2 regions of the Arthrobacter sp. ERGS1:01 genome follow, and region 1 is predicted to be linked to the other one. Evidence: predicted binding sites of a transcription regulator. Region 1 holds the regulator's gene; the other holds the start of a gene.
The links. Region 1 encodes LexA, which represses DNA repair genes until DNA is damaged. Its sites were predicted from a motif close to TCGAACANNTGTTCGA; they were not measured.
Positions count from the first base shown of each region.

Region 1 (10,563 bases):
CTCCGTGAGACCGTGTCCCAGGTAGGCGGCCAGTGCCCGGCGGAGTTCGGTGAACTCCCTGTCGGGGTAGCGGTTCAAGCCATCAAGCTCATCGGCCACGGCCTTGAGGATGGCCTCCTTGGCGTCCAGTGGAACACCAAAGGTATTTTCATTGACGTTTAGCAGGATGGGAACGTCCAGTTGCGGTGCCCCGTAGGGATGCTGTCCGCGCAGATCGTCGCGGAGCGGTAACTGGTTGAGACGTTCAAACTGATCCATGGAATCAGCTTAAGTGGTGTTCGTGCCGGAACAGAACTTGTGACCGGCAATGTCCCACCATGTGATCTCCGTGGGCCTACTTCGGCAGGGGTACGTACAACTGCTGGCCGGCCTGCAACACCGAGGTGCCCAGGTCATTGAGGGCCACGATCTCGGCCACGACGTCGCGGACGTCGCGGTTGGGATCGCTCTTCGCCGCGATCGACCACAGGCTTTGCCCCTGGAGCACCGTCACGGAGGCCGCATAGTCCGTCATGTTGACGGGGGTGTACTTAGTGGCGGCGTTGGCCGGGCTGGCGACGACGCCCAACAGCACGGCCACTACGGACAGCATCAACACGGCCGCGACGACAAGGGCCGGAATTCCCAGGAAAACCATGCGGCCCCGCCGCGTCAATCGCAGGGGTCCGGCCGGGGTGGCACGGACAGTGCCGAACTTGCTTCCGGAGTACTGGACCGCCGGGCCTGCTGTGGAAATCACCAATGCGCTCATGAATTCATTCCTTTCACTCCGTGGAGGCCTGACCGCATGGGCCGAACCGGGCGAAACCCGGGACATTCAGCAGGATCAAACTTCCATACACAATATGTTCGATAGAACGTATGTTCTAACGCTGGTACTACAGTTTTAGCATCTATAGACGACTCTTGCCAAGACTCGATAGAACAAATGTTTGAAATTCGCTCTTTTCTGGCTTAATCTTGGAGGTAAGGATTCGCCGCTAAAAGCAGTCCACCAGAAGGCACTGACACTCTTGATTAACACTCTTGACGGCCTCCACGAAAGGACCGAAGGACCATGGCGCTACCAGAACCTCCGCACCGCATCCCGCAGGCCCCCAGCAGGGCCGGCATGAAGGGGCTGACGGTCCGGCAGAAGAAGATTCTCGAATGCATCCAGCGCTCCATTGCCGACAAAGGCTACCCGCCGTCGATGCGTGAGATCGGGGACGTGGTGGGCCTGGCCAGTCTCTCCAGCGTCACGCACCAGCTGACCCAGCTTGAGCGCCACGGCTACCTGCGCCGCGATCCGAAGCGGCCCCGCGCCATGGAGGTCCTCATTCCGCTGGTCCTGGACAACGGCGTAGTGGAGATTGAGGGCGTCAGCTCGCCCGACCAGGTGCGCAGTTCGAACGGCTTGAACTTCGCCCAACTGAGCAGCGCCTCCGACACCGCATTCGTGCCGCTGGTGGGCCGGATCGCCGCCGGCGGTCCCATCCTGGCCGACCAGGTGGTGGATGACATCATGCCGCTGCCGCGCCAGATCGTGGGCAACGGTGAATTGTTCATGCTGAAGGTCGCCGGGGATTCCATGATCGACGCCGCGATCTGCGACGGCGACTGGGTGGTGGTGCGCCGGCAGAACACGGCCAACAATGGCGAGATCGTTGCGGCCCTGCTCGAGGACGAGGCCACCGTGAAGACGTTCCGCCAGCGCGACGGTCACACGTGGCTGCTGCCGCAGAACACCCGTTATGAGCCCATCCTCGGTGACAGCGCCACCGTCATGGGCAAGGTCGTCTCGGTCCTGCGCAGCCTGTAGGCAAAACGAATGGAAGCGCCCCCGGTCTCCCGACCGGGGGCGCTTCCATGTTTCCAGACCAGGGCCCCGGATCCCGACAGGCTCGATCACCGGGCGGCTGCGCACCTGGGCTATTTGCCGGAGAGCCTTTGCAATGCCGCGAGGGCCACGTTCCGGTCCTTGGTGGACCAGAACGGCGGAAGGGCTGCACGCAGGAAGCCGCCGTAGCCGGCATTCGCCAGCCGGGAGTCCAGGACGGCCACCACTCCCCTGTCACTGCTCGAGCGGATAAGCCGCCCCACACCCTGCGCCAGCCTGATGGCGGCGTGGGTTGCCGAGATCGCGATGAATCCGTCGCCGCCGCTCTGCGCAACGGCGCGGGCGCGCGCCGTCACGAGGGGGTCGTCCGGGCGTGGGAACGGAATCCTGTCAATGACCACGAGCCGGCACGATGCACCCTGGACGTCCACCCCCTGCCAGAGGGACATGGTGCCGAACAGGCAGGTGTCGGGTTCGTCGGAGAACTCTTTGATGAGGCCCGCCATGGAGGACTCCCCCTGGCACAGGATCTTCACCGACAGCTTCTTGCGGAGCTTTTCCGCGGCGTCCTCGGCAGCCCTGCGGGAGGAGAACAACGCCAGTGTTCCGCCCCCGGCAGCCGTGATGAGTGCCTCAAGCTCCGCCAATTGCTCCGGCGAGTTGCCGAAACCCGGCTTTTGCAGGTGCGCGGCCACATACAGCATGCCCTGCTTGGGGTAGTCGAACGGGGATCCGACGTCGGCCCCGGTCCACGCCGGCGCGTTGGCGCCCAGCAGGCCCAAGCCCCCGGCCGTGGCCTGGAACGACTCGCCGATGGCCAGCGTTGCGGAGGTCAGCACCACCGTGTGGTCGGCAAAGAGCCCCTCCCGCAGTTTTCCGGCAACGCTGAGCGGGGCGATGTTGATGACGGGTGGTTCGCTGTCGTCGGCCTTTTGGTAGCCCTGCCCGGGCGTGAACGTGCCGGTGCGGGACGCCCAGACCACTTCGCGGGCGTCGGCGGCGGTGAGCAACCGTTCGCAGAGGTCGAAGATCAGGTTCAGCCGGGACCGTGCGATCGAGCGTCCGCCGTCGGCCGAAGCATTGCCGTCGGGCTTTGAATCGGACAGGGCCACCCGGACGGCGTCACGCAGTTGTTCAATGGCCGCCGACTGTTCCTCGTTCAAGCCGTTGGGCAGCAGCCCGGACGGTGTTCCGGCGAACGCCAGGTCCAGGGCCGTCGCGGCCCCGTGCAGGGCGTCGACCGATACGCCCGTGTGCTTGCGGGTGCTGGAGGCGGCCGCCTGGACCATTTGGACCGAGAGCTGGCCCGTGACGGCGCCGGTGACCCTGTCCTGGAGCTCGTGCGCCTCATCGACCACGACGACGTCGTAGTCGGGAAGGACGGCGATGCCCTCGAAGGCGCTGATGGCGAGCATGGCGTGGTTGGTGACCACGATGTCGGCCTCGGCACCCTTGGCCCGGGCCAGCTCGGAGAAGCAGGTCTCGGCCAGCGGGCATTTTTGCGCGCCCAGGCACTCCATGGACGTGACGGACACTTGGCGCCAGGCCTTGTCGGTGACGCCGGGGACAAGTTCGTCACGGTCACCGGTTTCGGTGTCCTCGGCCCATTCGCGCAGGCGCACCACTTCACGCCCCAGCGGTGAGGTGGGGCCGGTCTTGGCGCCGGGCAGGTGGACCACGCTGGAATCTTCACCGAGGCTAAACAGCGCACCCTCGGCGGAGTCCTCCGAGGGAAAACCCCCACCGAGCTTGTGCCGGCAAACGTAGTTGCTGCGGCCCTTGACGAGTGCGACGTCGATGGGCCGGGGCAGCAGCGGTTCCAGGGCGGCCAGCAACCGCGGCACGTCCCGTCCCACGATCTGGGCCTGCAGCGCCAAGGTGGCCGTCGCCACCACGGACGGTTTGTCGCTGCTGAGCGCGTGGACGATCAACGGGATCAGGTAGGCCAACGACTTTCCAGTCCCGGTACCGGCCTGCACCAGCAGGTGGTCGCCGGTCTCGATGGCCTCCACGACACGGCGGACCATGTCGTGCTGGCCGTCGCGGCGCTGGCCGCCCATCGCCTCGACGGCCGCGTCGAGCAGCTCAATGGCCTGCTCGCTCAGTTCACTCGCGCCATCCTTGCGGGCCACGGATGCTGTTTCACTCATGCTGGACAAACGGCTCCACCTCGGCGGCAAGGTCCCCGCGTACGCGGACCTTGGCGATGGTGCCGTGTTCGCCGTGCTCAATGCTGATGATCTCGGCGTCGCTGCGGTGCAGCCTGTTCAGGACGTCGCCGCGGTCATAGGGAATCAACAGGTCCAGGGCGATGCTGGGCCGCGGGATGGCCTCGCTGATGGCGGCAAGGAGCTCATCGATGCCGGCGCCCGTGCGGGCCGAAACCACCACGGTGCGCGGCTCGCGCTGGCGCAGGCGTTCCACCACGAACGGGTCGGCAATGTCGGCCTTGTTCAAGATGATGATCTCGGGGATCTTCAGCGCATCGACCTCGGAGAGCACGGTGCGGACGGCCGCGATTTGGCCTTCGGGGTCCGGGTGTGAGGCGTCCACGATGTGCAGGATGAGGTCGGCGTCGGCCACTTCCTCCAGGGTGGAGCGGAAGGCCTCAACGAGCTGGGTGGGCAGGGAGCGGACGAATCCGACCGTGTCCACCAGGGTGTAGCCGAGGCCGTCGGCGGTTTCGGTCTTGCGGACCGTGGGATCCAGGGTGGCGAACAGGGCGTTCTCCACCAGCACGCCGGCATCCGTGAGCCGGTTCAGCAGCGAGGACTTGCCGGCGTTGGTGTAGCCGGCAATGGCCACCGAGGGCACCGAGTTGCGTTTGCGGTTGGCCCGTTTGGTTTCCCGGGCCGGCTTCATGGCCGCAATCTCGCGGCGCAGCTTCGCCATGCGGGTGCGGATCTTGCGCCGGTCCAGTTCCATCTTCGTTTCACCGGGACCACGGGAGCCGATGCCGCCACCGGCGGCGCCCACCCGGCCACCGGCCTGGCGGGACATGGACTCGCCCCAACCACGCAGGCGCGGCAGCAGGTATTCCATCTGGGCCAGTTCCACCTGGGCCCGGCCTTCGCGGGACTGGGCGTGCTGGGCAAAGATGTCCAGGATCAGAGCGGTCCTGTCGATGACCTTGACCTTGACCACTTCCTCCAAGGTGCGGCGCTGGGAGGGTGCAAGGTCGCCGTCGATGATGACGGTGTCGGCACCCGTGGCGTGCACGATGTCCTTCAGCTCCTGGGCCTTGCCCTGGCCCAGGTAAGTGGCGGGGTCCGGTTTGGCCCGGCGCTGCACCAGCCCGTCCAGCACCTCCGAGCCGGCCGTCTCGGCCAAGGCGGCCAATTCGCGCAGCGAGTTTTCGGCGTCGGCCATGGTGCCGTTGCTCCAGAGCCCGGCCAGGACCACCCGTTCCAGCCGGAGCTGGCGGTATTCGACCTCGGTGACGTCTTCAAGTTCGGTGGACAGCCCGGCGGTGCGGCGCAAGGCGTTGCGCTCGGCGAGTTCGCTTTGGTCGCCGTCGAAGCGGCTGTGTTCCTGGGCCAGGTTCGAGAGGGCCTGGGCGCGGCCGATGATGGGGTGGCTCGCGGCGCTCTTGGACTGGGGGTCGGCGGCGTCGAGCTTGGCATCCTCACGGACTGCACGGGTCGCCGCGGCGTCCTTGGCCAGAATACGGTCAATCACGGCCTCAATCTCGGCCACTGACAGGTCCTGGCCGGCGTCCCCGCCGGCGGGAACTTCTGCGGGGCCGTGCGAGTCGGCGGAACCGTGGGGTGCGGATGGGTTGGACATGTTCTCCTTATTGGCTGTTACCTCAATCGTAGTCCCGGGCACGGACACGCACACCTTTGTGTGATCACGCCTGTGGAGAACATGCGGACGAATCGCACCCGCAGGCGGGCCCAGATTCCGATTGCGCCCAATTCGCACTAATCTGGCAGGACTATGGATGCAGATCATTACTTCAGTTCACAACCGTCAACGCCGCTGAAACGGCGGCCACTGCAGGTGGTGTTGGCCGGGGAGCGGCGGACCCTGCAAACCGGCGGCGGCATTTTCAGCCCCGACGGCGTGGACAAGGGCACCGCGATCCTGCTGGCCGACGCCCCGGCGCCGTCCCCCACGGGAAATTTGCTGGACATCGGCTGTGGCTGGGGTCCGATCGCCCTGACGCTTGCCCTGCGCTCCCCCGAAGCCACCGTCTACGCCGTGGACGTCAACGAACGCTCGATCGAGCTGACCGGCGACAATGCCAAGGCCCTGGGCCTTGGCAACGTGCGGGTTTCAATGCCCGACGACGTCGACCCCGAGGTGCGCTTCACCACCATCTGGTCCAACCCGCCCATCCGGGTCGGCAAGGCCGAACTCCACGCGATCCTGCTGACCTGGCTCCCCCGCCTGGCCGAAGGCGGCAACGCCTACCTGGTGGTGCAGAAGAACCTGGGCTCGGATTCGCTCCAGCGGTGGCTGGGCGTGGAACTTGCCGAGCGCTTCCCGGAGGCCGGTTTCGAGGTGTCCCGCGACTCCACGTCCAAGGCGTTCCGGATCCTGCGCGTCACCCGCACCAAACCGTAAGAGTTCACCCTTCGCGAATAGTTGGGCCCACGCGCCCGAGGGCCCCTGATTTGGCTCGCTCGCGAGCCAAATCAGGGAGGGCGTGGGGTCAGGCGAGGACGCCGTCGGCCACGATGACGGCGGGGCCGCTGAGTTCAACGTGCTCGCGTCCGTCGGGGCCGGGGAAGAAGCGTACGCGGACGGTGCCGCCGGGTACGTCCACGGCCCACACATCGGGGGCGTCGTCGCCGGCCCAGAAGCGGGTGGCGACGGCTGCCGCGCAGGCTCCCGTGCCGCAGGAGAGGGTCTCCCCCACGCCGCGTTCGTGCACGCGCATCGTGATGTACCCCACCCCGTCGCTGACCAGGGGTTCGGCGGGCACCGCGAACTCGACGTTGGTGCCGTGCGGGGGCAGCGGCGCCACTTCGGGTGCCGTGGTCAGGTTGGCGGCGGCCAGCTCGTCGAGGGTGGGCAGCGCCACGACGGTGTGCGGGTTGCCCATGCTGACGGACAGGCCGGGCCGGGCCACGTCGACGCCGGAGGTTTCGACGATCGAATCCATGCCGCGTTCGGCCGCCTGCTCGGGGAAGATGAACTCCCAGGGGCCCATGTCCACCATGTAGCCGTTGTCGGTGCGGGCCACGACCTTGACGCCGCCGCGGGTGCCGATGGTCAGTGAGTGCCCCGGGTGCAGGACCACCAGGCCCTGCTCGATCAGGAAGTGGACAAAGACGCGCACTCCGTTGCCGCACATTTCGGACAGGGAACCGTCACCGTTGCGGTAGTCCATGAACCATTCGGCGTCCGGGTGGTCCGCGAGCAGGGCGAGGCCCTCGGGCACATGCTGGGAGCGGACGGCGCGGATGAGGCCGTCGCCGCCGATGCCGCGATGGCGGTCGCACAGTCCGGCCACCTGCTCCGGGGTGATGATGTGGGCGCCGTCGGGATCGGCCACCAACACGAAGTCGTTGCCCGTGCCGTGGCCCTTGGAAAAGCGCAGTCCGGTCAGGGGCGTGCCGGCGGCAGGCAGGTGTGCATCAGTCATGGTTCAAGACTAAGGCAATCCGGGCGCCCGGTTTGCAGCCTCCATGGCGTCATGAACCAAACCGCCGGCGGCGTCGTAAAGGTCCGGCTGCGCCCAGTCGAGCCAGTGCACGCGCGGGTCGGCACGGAACCAGGTGATCTGGCGGCGGGCGAACTGCCTGGTGGCGGTGATGGTTTCCTCCGACGCAGCCGCCACGGTCGATTCGCCGTCAAGGACGCGCAGGAACTGTTGGTAGCCCAACGCCTTTTGGGCCGTGCGCCCCTCGCGGAGCCCCTCCGGGATGAGGGCGGCAACCTCCTCCTGCAGGCCGGATTCGACCATCCGGTGCACGCGGCCGGCCAGCCGCTCATGCAATTGTGCCCGGTCGCCGTTGAGGCCAATCTGCACGGTGGGCTGGACGTAGTCGCGCTCCGGCATGAAGGAGCTGAACGGCCGGCCCGTCAGTTCGTGCACCTCAAGGGCACGGACCACGCGTTTGCCGTCGTTGATGCGGGCGGCGGAAACCGGGTCCACCCGGGCAAGCCGGGCGGCCAGCGGTGTCAGGCCGCCGGCGTCGAGCTCGGCCTCAAGGCGGGAGCGGATGGCCGGGTCGGTGCCGGGGAATTCCAGCACGTCCACGGCGGCGCGGACATAGAGGCCGGAGCCACCCACCAGGATGGGCAGCTTGCCGCGGGCCTGGATGTCGGCGATGGCGGACCGTGCCAGCGCCTGGAACTGCGCCACCGTGGTGTCCTCGCGGACGCTGAGGAAGTCCATCAGGTGGTGCGGAATCCCGCGGCGTTCGGCCATGCTGAGCTTTGCCGTGCCGATGTCCATGCCATGGTAGAACTGCATCGAGTCGGCGTTGACCGCCTCTCCGCCGAACCGTTCAGCCAGGTGTAGGGCCAGTTCCGATTTCCCGGACCCCGTGGGTCCGACGACGGCGACAACGGGAAGCACCGGAGCGCCTGGGCTCATGCCGTGCGAACCGGCAGGGCCGGCATGCCCAGGGAAACGGCTTTCTTTTCCCCGGAGGCGGTGCCCACGCCGGGTGCCGGTACGCCGCACGATGCGGCCTGTGCCAGGTCCCAGGCGTCGCCCGCGCGGGAGCGGCGCAACTGGTAGTCGGCCGCAGTGGCGGGGTCGGCCACGAGGTGGAACGCTGCGGCCTCGGTGATGGTGACCGTGACCAGGTCGCCGGGGCGCGGGGTTTCGGCACCCTCGGGGACGCTGAAGTGGACCAGGCGCTGGTCCCGCGACCGGCCGGACAACCGGTGCGTTTCGGCGGCCTTGCGCCCGGACTGGGCGGTGGCCATGACCTCCACCGTGCGGCCCAGCTGCTTGGCGTTTTCCTCGGCCGCGATCCTGTCCTGCAGCGCGGTCAGGCGCAGGAAGCGTTCCTGGACCACTTCCTTGGGCAGCTGGTCCGGCAGGTCGGCGGCCGGCGTGCCGGGCCGCTTGGAGTATTGGAAGGTGAAGGCGGTGGCAAAGCGCGACTTCTCCACGACGTCGAGCGTGGCCTGGAAGTCCTCCTCGGTCTCCCCCGGGAAGCCGACAATCAGGTCGGTGGAGATGGCCGCGTCCGGCATGGCCTCGCGGACCTTGTCCAGGATGCCCAGGAACTTGCTGGACCGGTAGGAACGGCGCATGTCCTTGAGGACCTTGTCGGAGCCGGACTGGAGCGGCATGTGCAGCTGCGGCATGACGTTAGGGGTTTCGGCCATGGCGGCGATGACATCGTCCGTGAACGCGGCCGGGTGCGGGCTGGTGAAGCGCACCCGCTCCAACCCCTTGATTTCGCCACAGGCGCGCAGCAGCTTGCCGAACGCGAGCCGGTCGCCGAACTCGACGCCGTAGGAGTTCACGTTTTGGCCCAGCAGGGTCACCTCGATGGCGCCGTCGTCGACGAGGGCCTGGATTTCGGCCAGGATTTCCCCGGGGCGCCGGTCGCGTTCCTTGCCGCGCAGGGACGGCACGATGCAGAAGGTGCAGGTGTTGTTGCAGCCCACGGAGATGCTGACCCAGCCCGAGTAGACGGCGTCGCGGCGGGTGGGCAGGGTGGACGGGAAGACGTCCAGGGATTCGAGGATTTCCATTTGGGCGTCGGCGTTGTGCCGAGCGCGTTCGAGCAGCACCGGCAGGGCGCCCACGTTGTGCGTGCCAAACACCACGTCGACCCAGGGGGCGCGCTTTTGGATCGTGTCCCGGTCCTTTTGGGCCAGGCAGCCGCCCACGGCAATTTGCATGCCCGGGTTGGTTTCCTTGATGTGGGCCAGCATGCCGAGGTTGCCGTAGAGCTTGTTGTCCGCGTTCTCGCGGACCGCGCAGGTGTTGAAGACGACGACGTCGGGCACGGGTTCGCCGTTGGCGTCCAGGACGGGTGCCGGGCCGGCTTCCTCGACGGCGACCATGCCGGCGGATTCCAGCAGTCCGGCCATGCGCTCGGAGTCGTGGACGTTCATTTGGCAGCCGTACGTGCGCACCTGGTAGGTGCGGGGGCGGCTGGAAAGTGCGGGGGCGGAATTTTCAACGCCGTCTAGGGTCAGGCTCACCCCTTCAGCTTAAGACCTGCGCCGAATTTCGACTAAACCGGGACGGCTGCCTGAATCCTCGTGTGGCGCGGGGGTCTTAGTGGTCATGAGAGGCCGCTTCGGACCGATTCGGCCGGCGCGGGGGCTGTTGTGGTGATCCGCCCACGGCCCGCCGCGGTCGGATCACCACAACAGCCCCCGCGAGGATCATGGCCATTTTCACCCGGAATTGGACTCACCCGGCCGAGGGGTCCGGCCGAGGAACGAGGTTGGGGAGGCCGCGGGGCCTAGTACCAGTTGTTGGAGACTTCGTGGCTCCAGGCGCCGCAAGGCGAGCCGTAGCGGTTGCTGATGTAGCCCAGGCCCCAGTCGATTTGGGTCCGGTAGTTGGTGAGCCAGTCGCCGCCGGTATCGGAATATTTGCCGGGCGGCAGGGCCTGGGCGATCCCGTAGGCTCCGCTGCTTTGGTTGGTGGCGTTGGTCTGCCAACCCGATTCCTGTGTCCACAGCTGGAGCAGGCACTGGAACTGGCTTTGTGCCCAACCGTAGGAGCCCAGCCGGCTTGATGCGTAGGCCTGTGCTCCGCCGGGGTCGTTGACGGCGTTGCCGGGAATGTTCGGCAGGAGCACCTCGACCGGGAT
Region 1 covers NZ_CP012479.1:790,586-801,148, reverse strand. The annotation lists gene AL755_RS07490 (histidinol-phosphate transaminase) at 1-258, opposite strand, end outside; gene AL755_RS07485 (LysM peptidoglycan-binding domain-containing protein) at 335-751, opposite strand; gene lexA (transcriptional repressor LexA) at 1,058-1,801, shown strand; gene AL755_RS07475 (ATP-dependent DNA helicase) at 1,912-3,969, opposite strand; gene hflX (GTPase HflX) at 3,962-5,605, opposite strand; gene AL755_RS07465 (class I SAM-dependent methyltransferase) at 5,759-6,388, shown strand; gene dapF (diaminopimelate epimerase) at 6,477-7,412, opposite strand; gene miaA (tRNA (adenosine(37)-N6)-dimethylallyltransferase MiaA) at 7,422-8,369, opposite strand; gene miaB (tRNA (N6-isopentenyl adenosine(37)-C2)-methylthiotransferase MiaB) at 8,366-9,943, opposite strand; gene AL755_RS07445 (coiled-coil domain-containing protein) at 10,210-10,563, opposite strand, start outside.

Region 2 (10,563 bases), 760 kb from region 1:
CATCAAGCCGGTACGGGTTGCCTCGGACAGCTGGTCCTCGCGCACCGCGCCCAGCAGGCCGATGGTTTGCCGCATCTGCTCCAGGTACGTTGCGCAGCCGGGGCACTGGGCGAGGTGCTCCTCGACGAGGGTGGCGGTGGACGGATCGAGTGCGCCGTCGAGGTAGTCGGAGACAAGCTCCACCACCTGTTGGCAGCTCAGGGTTGGCGGCGGTGTCATCGACGCACCTCCCCACGGTTGTAGTAATCCTCCAGCAGCCCGCGCAGGCGGGCCCGGCCGCGATGGAGCAGGACGCGCTGGTTGCCCGCGCTGATTCCGAGGATCTCACATACCTGGCCCACGTCAAGGCCGTCGACGTCGCGCAGGGTCACCACGGTGCGTTGGCGCTCGGGCAACTCCCGCAGGTACGACGTCACCAGGGCAAGGGCCTCCCCGTCGAGGGCGAGCTGCTCCGGGCTCCAGGGAACCGGCGCGCCGGCCTCGGTCCAGCCCCCGCACCACGGATCTGCCGGGCCCCGGAACCGGGCCGGATCGACGGTGCCGTCGCCGTCGTCGTCAATCTGGGACCAGGCCAGCTCCCTGGCGTCCGCCACGCCGCGCCGGCGCCCCACATTGCGGGTGATCGCCAGGACCCAGGTGCGCAGCGAGGAGCGCCCCTGGAAACCGTCCAGGCCGCGGCACACGCCCAGCCAGGCTTCCTGGACCACGTCCTCGGCGGAGGCCCTGGTGGAAACGAAACCGCGGGCCACATGGAGCATCAGGGGCGAGTAGGCCGAGACCACCTCGGCGAATGCGCCCTGGTCCCCGGCCAACAGGCGGCCCACCATGAGCAGGTCAGTCTCCGGGCACGCGCTCGCGGACGGCCCCAGCCCGGATGGTACCAACCCGGAGGGCTCTAGCGAGGGCACGGAGCATGGGTGGTGTAACGAATCGGTGCGGGGGCGCACTGATCCTGCAGTGAAACCATAATCTGAGGAGATCACATGTTCACGCACCGCACAACCATGAAAACGTTCCTTGGCGTTGCCGCCGCCGCGGCGCTCACCCTTGGCACCGGCGTTCTGCTGGCCGGTCCGGCGACGGCGGCAGCATTGCCACAGTCCGGGTCCTGGCCGGCCGGGGAGGTGTTTGTCCAGAACAACGGCGCCGGCGGCAACTCGGTGACCGTTTTTGATCGCTCCGCCGACGGCACCCTGTCCCGGGCCGGCACGTACTGGACGGGAGGCCTCGGCGGCGCCGAGGCGGGCTCCGTGGTGGACCCCCTGGCCTCGCAGGGCTCGCTCAGCTATGACCCCGCGGCCCATGAATTGTTTGCCGTGAATGCCGGCAGCAACACGTTCAGCGTGTTCGGTGTGCAGGGTGACCGGCTGCAATTGCGGCAGGTGCTCCCCTCGCACGGGAGCTTCCCGACGTCCGTCTCGGTCTCCGGGAAGCTGGTGTACGTCCTCAATGCCGGCGGCCAGGGCTCGATCTCGGGCTACCGGGAGTTTGGCGGCTATCTTGCCCCCTTGCCCGGTTCCACCCGCTCCCTGGGCCTTTCCAATGCTGACGTGCCCGCGTTCCTGCAGGCCCCGGCCCAGGTGGCGATCACCCCTGACCGGGCGCACGTTGTGGTGACCACGAAGGCCAACAACACGATCGACGTCTTTGGCCTGGGACGCTTTGGCGAACCGTCTGCGGCCCCCGTGGTCAACCCGTCGGTCGGCGCCGTTCCCTTTGCCATGACGTTCGCGGACGGGCGGCTCCAGGTGGCCAATGCGAGCGGCAGCGTCACCTCCTACCGGGTGCGGGACAACGGGAGCCTCGCCGTGGTCTCCGGCCCGGTCGCCAACGGCCAGGCTGCCACGTGCTGGTCGACGACGGCGCGCGGCTATCTGTACGCGGCCAACGCGGGCAGTGCCACGATCACCGGCTACCGGGTGGGTGCCGGCGGCGCACTGACCCTGCTGCAGCCGACGGGAGTCTCCGCCACGACGGGGGCAGGCCCCGTTGACCTCGCTGCCACCCCCGGCGGCCGGTACGTGTACGAGCTCGCCGCCGGGGCAGGAGCGATCGATGAGTTTGCCGTGGCCTGGAACGGTGCGCTGACCCCGATCGGCGCCGTGACGGGACTGCCGGCAAACAACGGCTCCGGCATGGAAGGGATTGCCGTGTCCTGACGGCGCCTTCGCGTCCAGGTCCTGTGCGGGCGGTTGCTATTGGTGTTTCCGTTATTGGTGTTTCAGGGGGAGGCCCAGCAGCGCGTTCTCAACGAGTTCGCTCAGGGCCGGGTGGATCCAGTATTGGCCGTGGGCCACGTCATGGGCCTTTTGGCCAAAGGACATGGCGTGGATCAGTGGCTGGATCACGGTGGCCGCCTCCGGGCCGATCACGTGGGCGCCCAGCAGCAACCCGGTTGCGGGATCGGCGAGGACCTTCAGGAAGTGGCCTTGGTCCTCGCGGGCCCAGCCGGCGGCAATGTCGGCATACTTTTGGACCTTGACGGCGTAGTTGATGCCGGCATCGGCGGCGGCCTCCTCGGTCAGCCCCACGGAGGCGATCTGCGGGTCGCTGAAGACGGCGGCGGGGACGAAGCGGTGGTCGGCGGCCATCATGTTGTGCGGGTTCGCCAGGTTGTGCGCCACCACCCGGGCCTCGTGGTTGGCCACATGTTTGAGCTGGTGTTCGCTGGAGATGTCTCCCAGGGCGAAGATGCCCTCCGCCGTGGTGCGTTGGTAGTCGTCCACCACCACGCGCCCGGCGTCGTCCACCTCCACGCCGGTGGCGGAGACCTCCAGTTCGTCGGCATTGGGGATCCTCCCCGTGGCCACCAGCAGGAGGTCGGCCGTCACGCTGGCGGGGCCGTCGGGGCCTTGGAGCTCGAGGATGACGCCGGGCCCTGCGGCGGCGGCCCGGGTCACGGTGGTGCCGAGCCGGACGTCGTAGCGGGCCGAGGCGTCCTTGGTGAATTGCGCGCTGACGTCGGCGTCCAGGTGGCGTAGGAGGGCCGGTCCGCGCACGATCTGTGTCACGGCAACCCCGAACGAGGCGAAGACATGGGCGAATTCTGCCGCGATGAAGCCGCCGCCCAGGATGGCGACGCTGGCCGGGAGGGTGTCGATGCGCATGATGGTGTCCGAGGTGTGGAATGGTGTCCCGCCGTCGCCCAGTCCGTCGATGTCGGGGATCACGGCCCGGGAGCCGGCCGCCAGGACAAAGCGGGTCCCGGTGATGACGCGGGTGGCGCCGTCGTGCCCGGCGATCGTGAGGGTCTTGTGCGCCGTGAAGCGTCCGTGGCCGGCGAATACCGTGACGTTGGGGCACTCGGGGCCTTCCCGGTAGGCCCGGCCGCCGGCTTCGATGGCGTCAATCCTGCCAAAGATCCGGTCCCGGATCCCCGGCCAGTCGACGGCGTCCAAGTGGGAGGTGATGCCCAGAGGCCGTCCGTGCCGGGGCGCGTCGGCCAGTTCCGCAGGGTGGACGAACATTTTGGTCGGTATGCAGCCCACGTTCAGGCACGTGCCGCCAAACAGATTGTCCTCAACGATGGCAATGTTCAGGTGTTCCAGTTCGGGGCCGGGGATGGAATTGCCCGAGCCGGTGCCGATGATGACGAGGTCAAAATGTTGCATGGTTGGGGTGGCCCTTCGGGGTTGGCGGATGGTCCGGGATTGCGCTGCGTCCACCTTCACACCTTAGGACCGTCGCGGCCGGGCGCAAAGGATGCAAGGGTCGGCGCGGCGCAGGGGTGGGCGGGGGCTGCCCGAACCTAGAACGGGGCGGCGTCGTCGTCGCGGACGTGGCGGTAGACGCGCCCGGTGGGGGTGGTGGTCCTGGTGACGCCGGGGCCTTCCGGTTCCACGCGCCAACCTGTGGAGGGATCGTCCTTGAGCTGGTGGCAGTACAGGGATCGGGGCAGCAGGTTGGCAACGCTGGTTTCTCCCCTGGGCAGGGGCCAGCCGTCGGGGGAGTAGCTGGTGAGGTGGAATGGCACGATATGGTCGAGCTCGCATCGGGAGGCCGGGACGTCGCAGCCAATTCCCGTGCAGGCCGGTTCACGAAGCCTGACCAATCGGGCCATATCCGGTGGCGGGCGGTAACGGCTGCGCCCCACGCTGAGTCGGGTGCGTTTTTCCGGGTGGGTGAGGATCCTGATCCAGCCGGGAGAACCGGCGGCGAGCTCCCGGGCCTGGTCCGGCGGGATGGGGCCGTAGCCTTCCAGCATGCCCGGCTCCTCCGAGCGGCCCAGGAGCGTGAACGCCGGGACCTCCACGTTGATGGTGGCTACCACCCAGGACTTGGCTGCGGGCCGATGCTCCGCTCCGCAGTTCGGATTGCCGCAGGCATCTTGTCCGGTCGGGTTCTGCAATGCCAGCTGGAGGAGATCCAGGAGGGCATCCGCCATGTAGTTGTTCAGGCTCCTGGACGGGCGCCCAGTGGGTGTATTGCCTTGGCTTGGCAGACCTTCCCGCCGGGCGTTGCGGGCCCACAACCCTAGGGTCTCGAAGAGCGCCTTGGCCTGCACCGCGGGAAGGATGGCGCCAAGCTGGGCCATTCCGTCGTCGAGCGGGGTAAACCAGACCCGGCGTTCGCGGCGGGCGCGCTCGTGCCGTGCGGAGTGGGAGTCGGGATGGTGTGCCTGCGCCAGCTTGCGGATCCTGCGGGTCAGCGCTGCCGGGTTCATGCGGGACGCGCCGGGGAGGAACATCGGCTCCAGGGTGTGGCTGAGCTCCGCCGGGAAGCCGATGACTCCCCGCAGGATCGCCTCGATCCGCATGGTGTCCAGCAAACCGTCCCGGTACAGCGCACAGCTCTCGGGCAGGTCATTGACCAGGATCCCGGCCTCGGTCATCCGGTGCAGGGAGGCGCCTTCACCCATCGCGTAGACCGCCATGATCTCTGCGGCTGCCCACTTCGAAAGGTACTCAGAGTCCGTGGCGCCCTCGCTGGCCAGCGGTGGGTGACGTTCGGCAAACTCGGTCAGGGCGACGCCTTCCACAGCCCGGGCAAAGGCGGCCAGCCGGTTTGCCGCGTGCAGGTAGTCGAGGAGGTCGTTGTCGCAGAGTCCTGCCGGGTCCAAGCCGGCGAGCGCGTCCACACCTGCGGAGGGTGACCACTGGACGCCGATTGGGTTGTTGTCCCGGGGTGCTTCCGGCAGGGCGGGCACGGAGGCGCGCAGTGTTTGGATCCTTGAGGTACGCAGCGCCACGGCGGATGGCACAGATGCCCCGGTGTCAAAGATTCCGGCGGGAACGGCCTCCACACACGCAGTGGTATCGGCGCTCGCCGTCAAGTATGCCCACTCTGCGGCGGTAAGTTCCCGGGATGACACCGCGGTGGCGCCGGCCAGATCCGCGTCACCGGGGTCCAGGGCAATCAGCCTGGCCAGGTCAGCGTCGCTGAGTTCGGTCAGGGTGCTGCCGGGATCGCGGTCCCGGCTGTGGCCGGGAGCGTCCTCCACAAGTGGCGGTCCGAAAAGGGTGGAGTCCCTCGTGGCTTCGGGCCGGTCCAACGCACCCATACGTCAATTTTGGTCCGCAAGGGCCCCACTGGAAACAGTTTTTCGAAGATATGTTCGAATTTCTTAAGTGGCGGCAAATCGGGCATTTAGCGCAGGCCCGTGGTCATACCGCCGTGCCCGCAGTCAGCGTTCTCAGGCGTGTCCCAGTGCATCGGCGTAGTCTGGCGGCATGGAGGGGCCGGGACCGGTGGCGCCCCGGGGCATGTTTGCCGTGGGCCGCCGCGTCAGGGGAGTCTTGAGCCGCGTGCCGGTCTGGGCGTGGCGGTTGCTCATGCACGCCGTCAGCCGCGGGGAGCTCCGGCGCTTCAACGCAGAACCCTTCACGGACGTCCGGTACTGGCATGACCTTGACTTCGTGGGCGACAGGATCCGCTGGCACCGGTTGGACGTCATGGCCCCTGCCAACCACAACGGGGATGCACAACCCCTCCCCGTGTACGTGTACTTTCACGGCGGCGGCTGGACCTCGGGGGACAAGGCGTCCCTGACCAAGTACTGCGCCGGCCAGGCTGCCGGCGGCGCCGTGGTGGTCAACGTCAACTACCGCATGGCGCCGCACTTCCACCTGGGCCACGTGTTGGAGGACGCCAACGCGGCATTGCGGTGGGTGGTGGCACACATTGGCGAGTACGGCGGAGATAAGGGGCGCATCGTGCTGGGCGGGGATTCCGCGGGCGGACAGATCTCCGCACTCATGACGGCCGCCACGTTCCGCCCGGAACTGGCCCGGCACTACGCCCTGGAGCCCGCGCTGCGGCTCGGCCAGCTGCGCGGCCTGGTGCAGCATTGCAGCATCGTGGACTTCTCCGTGTTCTTCGACAGGGGGTTCGTCATGAGCCTGAACTTCGTCCGCATGTTGCTGCCCCACGGAGGGGAGGCCACAGGAACCGGACGGGAACGCCGGCACAGGCTCCGCGAGGCCGCCCACTTCATGTCGCCGATCGAATGGCTCGATTCACGGTGCCCGCCGGTTTTCATCACCACCTCCGAACGCGACTTCTTCTACGCCTCCAACATGAACCTGATCAAGCGCCTGGCGGGACACGGCGTCCCGGTCGACTCCTTGGTGTACGGCTGGGGCAGTGCAAACACCGAACACACCTGGCAGCAAAACTTTCGATACCCGGAATCCCAGGAAGTGTACCGGCGCCTACAATCCTTTATAACGAAGGTGACGGTCTAGCTCCTGGCGCCCGTCCCGCTGTTGGTGCGGAGGTGCGACTGTGCGGTTCAGGGTTGACCGGGGGAACGACGACGGCGGGACCCGGCCGGGTGCGGCGGAAAACCCGGCTGTCGTCCCCGGCTCGGAAACAACCCGCGACAAGGCGCCGGACGCCGCGGAACAGGCGGACACAGAACTCCCCGATATTGACTGGGCCGTACTGCCCGAAGGAATCCACCGCTCAACGTTCGCAGCACCCAGCGGGCCGTTGGCCGTGATCAGCAGCGGCGATCCGGCGGCCACACCCGTGGTCTTGGCGCCGGGAGCCACCGGCTCCAAGGAGGACTTCGTGCTGATGATGCCAATCCTGGCGGCGGCCGGATACTTCACCCGCAGCTATGACCTGGCCGGCCAATACGAATCGGCCGGAGCCGGCCCGGAAAACCTCGACCCGCCCCGGCCTCACTACGACTACGAACTGTTCGTGCAGGACCTCCTGGCCGTACTGCAGGACCTGGGCCGGCCCGCCCATGTAGTGGGGTACTCCTTTGCCGGCACGGTGGCCGGGCTGGCACTGGCACGCGAACAGGAACTGTTTGCCAGCCTCACCCTGCTCAGCTGCCCGCCACTGGCCGGGCAAAGCTTCAGGGGCGTCAGTAGGATCGGCCCATTCACGGACCTTGCCAACGGACGCATAGGCGCCGCACTCATGATCTGGGGCATCCGACGCAACTTCATCCCCGTCCCGCCCGGGAGGCTCCGCTTCGTCAAGGAACGCTTCGCGCTGACCCGGCGCCAATCAGTGCGCGACATCGTGGGGCTGATGAAACGCAACCCCGAACTCGCCACGGCGCTCGCAGGCATACCCGTGCCCAAGCTCGTGGCCGTAGGGGAACATGACCTCTGGCCCACCAAGATGCATGCCGAATTTGCCGACACCCTCGGCGCCCGGCTTGCCGTCTACCGATCCGGCCACAGCCCATGCGAAACCTCCCCGCACCAGTTGTCCCGGGATCTGCTGGCACTGTTCGCCGAGTCGCACTCCTGAAACCCCACCCGATCAAGGAACGGAAGCCATGAAACCGCCCTGACTAGAGAACCTCTTGGCGGCGCGCTCGCCGTCGTCGCAGCGGGCCCTCCTCGCGAAACTCCGCGGTAAACGTCTCCCCTGACATCGCCAGGCGCCGGCCCAGGGAGCCCCAGGAGTGGAACGGGCGGGCCGAGACCGGCATGCGCAGGCCGGCGTCGTACATGACCGTCATGTCCGGGCGCACCCGGTAGGAGACGTCAAGGTCGTCGTGGATGCCCGGCGCATCACGGATCACGCCTGGCCCGAGCCTGGCCCAGACCTCGGCCGTCATCGCATAGTTGGAGCCAAAGACCGGGGGATGGCCCAGCAGGAAGCCGACTACGTGGAAGTACCCGCCCAGATAGAGGGTGCGGCCCAGCCAACAGACCAGCTGGGGACCGTCGTAAAAGTCGCCGGGGCCCGTCACCAGCGTCAGCGGTCCGGCCGCGGCCAAATCCGATTCCACCCGGGCAAGCCAGCCTGGTGCGGGCCGCGAATCGGCATCGATCCGGGCCACAATGTCCGTGCCGGCCGCATCGAATCCCGCGGCCGAGGCGCCTGCCACACCCGGGACGGGCCAGTGGATGCGCCGTACGCCGGCCGCCTCGCACAGCTGCGCAGTATTGTCGGTGCTGCCGTTGTCCACCACGATGATCTGGTCGGCAGGGCGGGACTGGGCGGCCAGGTGGGCCAGGCAGGCGGCCAGCATCGGCGCATCATTGCGGGACGGAATGACGACGGCGATGCTGGTCACGGGTGCGGGCCTACTGCCGCTGTGGATCGGCCGGTTCGGGACGCGCCCGGAAGCCGAAGACGGACCTGTTCCGGCCACTGTCGGCCGCGTCCCAGGGGCCGCGGGTCGCCAGCGCCAGCAGCAGGAGGCCGGCTGCAATGCCCAGCCAGAAGCCGGATCCGCCGCCCGCAACGAGCCTGCCAATCGAGAATAAGGTGGCCATGGTGCCCGCGACATAGATGCAGCGCGTCAGCAGCCAGGAAGACCATGAAAGTCGTTTGTTCCCCATGCGGCCCACCCTACCGCAGGGGATTTCGGGCCGTGCCGGCCGAATGAGAAAGTCGGTGAATTCACAGGCTCGCGGGGCCCCGGCGGGCGTAATCTGGGACTATGCGTATTCCCGACAGGGACATCATGCCCCGGGACAAAGTGTCATGACCGCCCGTTGGTTGCGGTGGATGCCGGCGGCAGCAGTGCCGGTGGTGATTGCCGCCGTCGTGCTGGCAGCGCCGCTGCAGGCCGCGGCCCCCGTGAAACTGCCCGCCAAGACGGCGGAGCAGCTGGTGGCCCTTGTGGCAGGCAACGACGTCAACGCACTCTCGGGCACCTTGGAGCAAACCGTCGCCTTGGGGCTGCCCCAACTGCCCGACGTGGGTTCGGGGAAATCCCAGGCGCCGTCGTCGAGCGGTGGCACGGGCACCAGCATCACCGACCTGGTGGGACTGCTGACCGCGCCCCACACCGCCCGCATCTACCTTGACGGCTCCGCCAACGAGCGGGTGCAAATCCTGGACACGCTGGCCGAACGCGACGTGGTGCGGCACGGCAACACGGTGTGGACCTACGATTCCGCCACGAATTCCGCCACCATGCTGACCCTGGCGGCGGGCGAGGTCCCCTACGCAACGGCCCCGCATATGGTCCACCCGGGCGCGGCCGGCACTGACACCACCCCCAAGGCCACGCCCGTCCCGTCGGCGGGCGCCAACCCGCTGACCCCGGCCCAGCTGACCCCGGCGCAACTCGCGGCGAAATTCCTGGCCAACCTTGACCCCAGCACCGAGGTCAGCGTCGGCCCCAACACCCGGGTGGCCGGCCGGAGCGCCTACGACCTGGTCTTGGCGCCGCGCACCACGGCAACCCTCGTGGGCAAGGTCTCCATCGCCGTCGACGCCGCCACCGGCCTGCCGCTGAAGGTGACCGTGCAGGCCAGGGGCAGCGACGCCGCGGCGTTCCAGGTGGCCTTCAGCCAGATCACCTTGGCAGCCCCGCCGGCGTCGACCTTCAACTTCAGTCCGCCCGCCGGCGCCGTCATCACCCGGCAGACGCTGCCGGCCACGGGGCCCGTGGCGAAGGGTGAAATGAAGAAGCTGCCGGGCATCCTGCCCGCGCCCGGAACCACCCCGGCGGCACCGGCGCCGCCCAAGCTGACCACCACCGGAACGGGCTGGTCCGCCATCGTTGAGGCACCCGCCGGCACGGTCCCGTCCAATCTGGCGACTTCACCGCAGCTTGCCGAGCTGCTGCAAAGCGTCCCGGGCGGACACGCGTTGGAAACCACGCTGTTCACGGCACTGATCACTCCCGACGGGCGGCTGTACGCAGGCGCCGTGCCCCTGGCGGCACTGCAAGCCGCCGCGGCCGGCAAGTGACGCGCCGGTGAGCGTCGGGCAGGGGGCGCCCGATACACCCGCCATTGAAACCCGCAGCCTGACGAAGGCCTTTGGTTCCCAAACCGCCGTCGACGGCCTCGACTTGTTGGTTCCCGCGGGCGCGGTCTTTGGCTTCCTGGGACCCAACGGCTCCGGCAAGACCACCACCATCCGCATGGTCCTTGGCCTGGCCGCGGCCACGAGCGGCACCGCCCGGGTCCTGGGCCGTGCCATGCCAAGTGAGCTCGACGCCGTGCTGCCGCGGGTGGGTGCGCTGGTGGAGGGCCCGGCGTTCTACCCGTTCCTCTCCGGCCGGGCCAACCTGATTCGCCTGGACACGGCGGACCCGCATGCCGCCACCGCCACCCGAAAGGCCCGGGTCGAGGCGGCCCTAGAGCGCGTGGGATTGGCGGCGGCGGCCGGCAAGAAGGTCAAGGCATACTCGCT
Region 2 covers NZ_CP012479.1:1,552,420-1,562,982, forward strand. The annotation lists gene AL755_RS10870 (anti-sigma factor family protein) at 1-219, opposite strand, end outside; gene AL755_RS10875 (RNA polymerase sigma factor) at 216-827, opposite strand; gene AL755_RS10880 (lactonase family protein) at 984-2,159, shown strand; gene AL755_RS10885 (mycothione reductase) at 2,211-3,611, opposite strand; gene AL755_RS10890 (HNH endonuclease signature motif containing protein) at 3,749-5,500, opposite strand; gene AL755_RS10895 (alpha/beta hydrolase) at 5,670-6,683, shown strand; gene AL755_RS10900 (alpha/beta fold hydrolase) at 6,868-7,710, shown strand; gene AL755_RS10905 (glycosyltransferase family A protein) at 7,754-8,485, opposite strand; gene AL755_RS24030 (hypothetical protein) at 8,496-8,753, opposite strand; gene AL755_RS10915 (LolA family protein) at 8,899-10,116, shown strand; gene AL755_RS10920 (ABC transporter ATP-binding protein) at 10,124-10,563, shown strand, end outside.
Region 2: the regulator LexA is predicted to act here: its motif matches at 5,543-5,558, upstream of AL755_RS10890 (HNH endonuclease signature motif containing protein).